2 linked regions of the Variovorax paradoxus genome follow. The protein of the gene in region 2 binds, or shares a complex with, the protein of the main gene of each other region. Links are inferred from orthologs where the notes say so. Each region holds a gene or a part of one and is shown on either strand. Other genes may lie near its edges.

Region 1 (3,360 bases), 4.4 Mb from region 2 along the record:
CCGCGCAGCTTGCCGAGCGGGTCGGCACTTTGCATCAGGCTTTGCGCGGCCAAGGGACCCATGGCGAGCACCAGGGTCGGCGCCAGCGCGGCGGCATGTTCCTCGAAAGCCTCGGCCATGGGACGCGGGCTGCCGGGCTGGCCGGCGGCCACGCCGCGGTGCGTGCGCATCAGGTGCACCGGCGTCTTGCCGTCGTGCAGCTTGAGCGCGCGCAGCATGTTGTCGAGCAGCTTGCCGGCGTCGCCCGCAAAGGGCTCGCCATGGCCGTCGGCTTCGGGTGGCATGTCGGCGACGACCAGCCAGCCGCCTTGCCCCGGCCCGGCTCCGGCCTCGGCGTAGAGGCGGCGGGGCGCTTCGACCAGCACGGCGGCGCCGTGGGCGAGCGGTGCGGCCGCGGGGCGTGCCATAGGAGGCTGCGCCGCAGTGGGCCGCGCGGCCGGCGCATGGGCGGGCGGCGCAACAGGCACCACGGGCGCCTCGGCAACGTACGGTTCGCGCTCGTCCACGGGCAGCGGCTCCGCAACAACCGCTTTTGCCTCTGCGGCAACGGGCGCCGCCTCGACCGCTTCGGGCATCGGCCACCAGACCTTCACACCCATCTCGTCGAGCATCGCGCGCCGGCGTGCGTCGAGCTTCAATGTCTGTACCGCGCTCATAAGAAAACCTCCGCGCGACGCGCTGCGTTGCGAGCTTGGTTGGGGCGACCCGGCGCGGCGCTCATCGCAAGGCTCCCCAGGCCGAGCCTGTTTCGTTCAATCTCAGGCTCATGACCACGGCGTCTTCGCGCTTGCCATCGTGCGCCGGGTAGTAGCCCTTGCGCACGCCCACGCTGCGGAAACCCTGGCGCACATAAATGTCGAGCGCGCGCTGGTTGCTTTGGCGCACCTCCAGCCAGAGCCACAGCGCGCCTTCGCCGCGCGACCAGCCGGTCAGCGCTTCAAGCATGAGCGGCGCCCAGCCCTGGCGCTGGAAAGCCGGTGCCACGGTGATATTGAGCAGGTGCACTTCGTCGACGCCCTTCATGGCGACGTAATAGCCGATCAGCGTTTCGCCAAGGCTGGTGACCGGCGTCGCCAGGTGCGGCAGCGAGGCCGGCGCGAGCAGGCATTGGCACTGGTAGCCGACGGCCATCGAGTCGATGAAGTTCGCCCGTGTCCAGGGATGGCTGTAGGCCGTCTGTTCCACCGCGCAGACAGCCTCGAGCCGCTCGATGGTGAGCGGTTCGAGTCGGGCTTCGACGGGCTGAAGAACGGCACTCATCGGTGGGACACCGGTGAAATCGCAACCGCGGCCGCCTTGATGGCGGCACGCTCTTCCGTGGTTTGCGCCACTTTATCGCGAACATACAGCGGCCAGGCATGTGCCGCATCGACAGTGCGTCCGGCGGCCAGCAGCGCAGGCGCCAGCCGGAGCATCGCGGTGGCGGTCGGCAGCGCCTCATGGCGCGCCGCGGCGGGCGCGAGGCGCGGGCCGTAGGCGGCAAAGGCGTTGCCTGCAAGCGACCAGCCGGCGGGCACTTCGAGTGCTTCGGGCGCGAGCAGCAGCGGCTCGTCGTCCGTGCCGCCCAGCGCGCCGCCGCCATCGAAGTCGTAGCGCGCGGCATAGAGCTGGTCCATGCGCGCATCGAGCACAGCGACCACTTGGCGGGCGCCGAAGGCATGGCGCGCTTCCTCGGCCACGGCCAGCAGCGTGTCGACGGGCAGCAGCCGCACGCCGGCGCCGAAAGCCAGGCCCTGCGCCACGGAACAGGCGGTGCGCAGGCCGGTGAAGGAACCCGGACCGCGGCCGAAGGCGATGGCGTCGAGCGCGGCCAGTTCGAGCCCGGCCTCGGCCAGCAACTGCAGGATGAGCGGGATCAGCGTGCTCGAGGCCTGGGCGCCGCCCGCTCCGTTGTGCGTGAACAGGCGCTCGCCGTGGCGCACCGCGAGCGACAGGTGCTCGGTGCTGGTGTCGAAAGCCAGGAGCTTATGCATCGCGGCGTCCCATGGCTGCGGCGACCGGAACCGCGGGCCTTGCGGCCGGGCGGCCCGCGGCGGCCTTCTGCACGCCGAACAGGATGCCGGCGGTGACCAGCAGCAGGCCGGCAATCAGGTTCCAGTAGAGCGGTTCGTCGAGCCAGATCACCGCGCCAAAGGCCGAGAGACCGGGCACCAATGCCGTGATCATGGTGCTGCGCACCGGCCCGAAGTACTGAATCATCTTCGTGAAGGTAATGCCCGAGATCACCACCGAGCCGACGCCCTGGAACAGCATCTGAAACGCTACCTCGCCCCAGGGCGCGGTACCGATGTGGCTCACGACCGCATCGCCCGCCACCAGCAGGCTGTAGACGGGCACATAGGTGAGCAGTGCAAAGACGGTGATGGCGATGGTGGCGCGCACCGCATCGAGCCCGTGGCGGCGCGCCACGACGCTGTAGCAGGCCCAGCAGAAGGCCGCGCCCATGAAGAGCAGATCGCCCTTCCAGACCTCGCCGCCCTCGAAGGCGTGCAGCAGGCTGCGCCCACCGACCACGAGATCGCCGGCAACGATCAGCGCAAGGCCGAACGCGCGGCCCGGCGTGATGCGATCGCGCAGCACCAGCGCGGCCAGCAGCGTGGTCCACAGCGGCAGGCTGCCCGGCATCAGCACCGCGGCATGGCCGGCGGGTGCGAAAAAGAAGCCGCTGTAGGCCAGCATGGCGTACGCCAGGCCGCCGAAGACGCCGGCGGTGGCGGTCACCTGCAGCGACAGCGGCGAAAGACCGAACAACGACGAGACGGTGCCGCCCTGTGGCTCGCGACGGCTCTTCATGACCAGCCAGGCGCCCCATGGAACCAGCACCAGGCTGGCGCCGCAAATGCGCGCCAGGGCCAGGTCGAAGGGCGTGAGCGAGCGTCCGGCCGAGGCTCGGGCGATCACGATGAAGGCGGTCCAGACCAGCACGGTGACCACGGCCGCACCGATGCCGAGCGTGCGGGGCGAGAAACGGATCGTGGCAGGCATCCCCCGATTATCGAGGGGCCGCCGCCGCTCCGCCGGCCAAGGGCGAATCGGGCAAATCTGGTGTGACGGCGCCCGTCAGCCGGCGTCGCTGCGCAAGATGGCCAACCCCGCCTTGCGCAGGGCCGCGAGCGCCGGGGCGGGCGCTTCCGGCGACACCAGGAGGCTCGTGGCGGCCGAAACAGGGTTGATTACCCAGGCTGAAGCGGCGCCGATTTTTTCCGACGAGGCCAGCACCACTGTCTCCGCGGCAGCCGCCATCAGCGCGCGCTTGATCGCGGCTTCCTCCACATCGCCGGTGGTCAGCCCCGCTTCGGCGTGCACGCCGGTCACGCCCAGAAAGCAGACGTCGGCATGGATGCGCGAGATGGCGTCCAT
Region 2 (3,159 bases):
ATTCAGGAGTTCTCCCATGTTTTTCGCACCCACCCTTCGCACCGCCCGCTTTGCGCCCCGCTCCCATGACCGCGCCTTCGAACGTTTCGTCAACGAAGCCTTCGCCGGAACCCGCCGCTCGCCGCTCGTGGAACAGGACGACAAGAGCTGGACGCTTTCCATCGATGTGCCGGGCCTCTCGCGCGAAGACCTCGTCATCGGCATCGAAGGCGCCGTGGTTCGCATCGACAGCAAGGCCGAAGCCAAGCGCCAGTTCAAGGCCGGCTACGAGTTGCCGCAAGACATCGACGTGGGCTCGAGCGAAGCCAAGCTCGAGAACGGCGTGCTCACCCTGAAGCTGGGCAAGCAAGCGCCGGTCAACCACGCTTCGCAGCTGCAGATCAGCTGATCCTGCAAAGCCCACGAGAGGAAAGTGTCGTTAACTATTGTTTTTGACTTTGAAGACGCTCTCTAATCACAATAGGACCGTGAATAACGTCACATCATGTGACGTTTTCACATTTTTCTTCTATTATTTTCGTGGGCGTCTCGCAAACGCACCGAATCCCTGACGGTGCGGATTCGGGTGCCCCCTAAGGCACACCATGATCACGCACCTCAAGTCAGCCAATGACAACGAACGGTCCGATACGCTCCTGGTCTTCCTCCCCGGCGCCTATCTGAAACCCGACGAGTTCGAACGCGAAGGCTTCATCAGCGCCGTTCGGGAGCGCCACCTGGCCGCCGATTCGCTGCTGGTGGACGCAGACGTTTCCTACTACTACGACCAGACGCTCAGCGAGCGCCTGCACGCGGACGTCATCGAACCGCAGCGGGCCAAGGGCTACAAGTCGATCTGGCTCGTCGGCATTTCCATCGGCGGCTTCGGCGCGCTGGTCCACGAGCTGTCGAGGCCGGGTTCGGTCGATGGCATCGTCGCGCTCGCCCCCTATCTGGGACGGCGCGTGCTCGGCGCCGAAATTCTCAAGGCTGGCGGCCTGCGCGCCTGGCAAGCGCCCGCGGGCCCCCTGCCCGACGAGGAAGTCGACCGCAAGCTGTGGCCCTGGTTTCAGAAATACCTGGAACCCCAAAGTTCCAAGAACTTGCCGCAGCTCTATCTCGGGTTCGGCCTCAGCGACCGCTTCGCCAGCAACCACAAGTTGCTGGCCGACGCGCTGCCCGAAGGCCGCGTCTTCACCACCGAGGGCGGCCACGACTGGCCGCAGTGGCGCCAGTTGTGGCGCAACATGCTCGACGTGCTGCCAGTGCCGTCTCTCGGCCGCTCGCAGCGCCCTGCGGCTACGCGGGCACCTGCGGCGCCGCCTCGGAGGTCATCAGCGAAGCCATGGGCCATCGCGGCTTGACGTCGAAGGCATAGCGCTCGCTGGCTTGCGCCAGCCCTGACTGCAGCCGCATGGCCGCCGCCATTGCGATCATTGCGCCGTTGTCGGTGCACAGGTGCAGCTCGGGATAGTGCACACGCACGCGGCGTTTCGCGCAGGCGCTGTTCAGCTGCTCCCGCAGGCTCTTGTTCGCGCCCACCCCGCCGGCCACCACGAGCCGCTCGAGGCCGGTTTGCTCGAGCGCGGCGAGCGACTTCTTCAGCAGCACCTCGACGATCGCGGCTTGCGTGGAAGCCGCCAGGTCGGCCTTGCGGGCGTCGAGCTCGGCGCCGAGCTTCTTGGCCTGCGTCAGCACCGCGGTCTTCAGGCCGGCGAACGAAAAATCCAGGTCGCCGCTATGCAAAAGCGGCCGCGGCAGCTTGAAGGCCGTGGCATTGCCCTCTTCCGCCAGCTTGGCCAGCCAGGGGCCGCCCGGATACGGCAGCCCCATGAGCTTGGCGCTCTTGTCGAAAGCCTCGCCAGCCGCATCGTCGATGGTTTCGCCCAGCAACTCGTAGCGCCCCACCCCGTCGACCCGCATCAATTGCGTATGGCCGCCGGACACGAGCAGCGCCACGAAAGGAAACTCCGGCGGATCCGCGCTCAAGAAGGGCGACAGCAGATGCCCCTCGAGGTGATGCACCCCGAGCACCGGCTTGCCGAGCGCCGCGCCCAATGCGCAGGCCACGCCCGCGCCCACCAGCAAGGCCCCGGCAAGACCCGGGCCGCGCGTATAGGCCACCACGTCGATGTCGGCCAGCGAGCGCCCGGCTTCCGCCATCACAGCCTCGGTCAGCGGCAGCACGCGGCGGATGTGATCGCGGCTGGCCAGCTCGGGCACCACGCCGCCATAGGCCTGGTGCATGGCGATCTGGCTGTGCAGCGCGTGCGAGCGCAACTGCGGCAGTGCGCTGCCATGCGTTTCCACCAGCGCCACGCCGGTTTCGTCGCAAGAGGATTCGATTCCCAGAAGAAGCATCCGCAGGAGTGTAGGCGGCGCGGAATGCCCGTGCGGCACGGATGTTGCAGCACGCCTTTGCCGCCCCTCCCCACCATGAAATCCGGACTGAATTTCCTGATCGCCGCCAGAAAGTGCGAAATCGACGAGCTCGACCAGCTCGCGCGCACCAGCGACCTGGTCGGGCTGATCGCGCGGCTCGTCCATGCGCTGCAGCGGGAGCGCGGCATGTCCAACGTGTTTCTCGCCTCTCGCGGTGTCCGGTTCGCCGACCAGCGCGATCCGCAAATTGTGGAATGCCTGGCGCTCGAACAGGAAGTGCGCGCCGGATTCGACCAGCTCGAGAGCCAGGGCCGCCCGGGCGCCACTGCGGGCAACAGCGCCCGGCTCTTCAGCCGGATAGCCTGGGTGCTGCCGGGCCTGGACGGCTTGCCCGCGCTGCGCCGCCGCGTCGGCGCGCTCGAACTGACACCCGCACAGGCCACCGCCGCTTTCGCCAAGCTCGTCGCCGGCTTGCTGGCGGTGGTGTTCGAGGCGGCAGACGGCGCCACCGACCCCGAGATTTCCCGCCTGCTCGTCGCGATGTTCAACTTCATGCAGGGCAAGGAGTTTGCCGGGCAGGAGCGCGCGTTCGGCGCGGCGTCGCTCGCGGTGGGGCGTACCGACGAAGCGCAGCGCCAGCAATGGCTGCACCTCATCGCGCTGCAGGAGCGCTGTTTCCAGGTCTTCATCGATTTTTCGAGCAGCGGCGTGCTTGCGCTCTGGCACCAGAGCCAGTCCGACGCCGTCATGGCCGAGATCGAGCGCGTGCGCCGCATGAGCGTGACCTCCGCCCAAGCC

Evidence for each region.
Region 1: the proteins of tsaD (region 2) and tsaB are in contact, whole or in part, in a solved structure (PDB 4WQ4), measured with the Escherichia coli proteins. The link is inferred for Variovorax paradoxus from one-to-one orthologs.

What each region holds. Positions count from the first base shown.
Region 1 is NZ_JAUSXG010000001.1:5,616,193-5,619,552, reverse strand. What follows is about bases 116-3,088. They hold tsaB (tRNA (adenosine(37)-N6)-threonylcarbamoyltransferase complex dimerization subunit type 1 TsaB), read right to left. Parts: upstream 1,974-3,088; coding sequence 1,257-1,973; downstream 116-1,256. Other genes in these bases: QFZ42_RS26615 (DeoR/GlpR family DNA-binding transcription regulator), read right to left, coding at 3,061-3,088; QFZ42_RS26620 (DMT family transporter), read right to left, coding at 1,966-2,985; rimI (ribosomal protein S18-alanine N-acetyltransferase), read right to left, coding at 718-1,260; QFZ42_RS26635 (uracil-DNA glycosylase family protein), read right to left, coding at 116-656. In the rest of the region: more of QFZ42_RS26635, read right to left, coding at 1-115; more of QFZ42_RS26615, read right to left, coding at 3,089-3,360. UniProt on the Escherichia coli protein: Required for the formation of a threonylcarbamoyl group on adenosine at position 37 (t(6)A37) in tRNAs that read codons beginning with adenine.
Region 2 is NZ_JAUSXG010000001.1:1,215,954-1,219,112, reverse strand. Bases 310-3,081 are described here. They hold tsaD (tRNA (adenosine(37)-N6)-threonylcarbamoyltransferase complex transferase subunit TsaD), read right to left. Parts: upstream 2,341-3,081; coding sequence 1,279-2,340; downstream 310-1,278. Other genes in these bases: QFZ42_RS05700 (nitrate regulatory protein), read left to right, coding at 2,416-3,081; QFZ42_RS05710 (alpha/beta hydrolase-fold protein), read left to right, coding at 585-1,343; QFZ42_RS05715 (Hsp20/alpha crystallin family protein), read left to right, coding at 310-388. Outside these bases: more of QFZ42_RS05715, read left to right, coding at 17-309; more of QFZ42_RS05700, read left to right, coding at 3,082-3,159.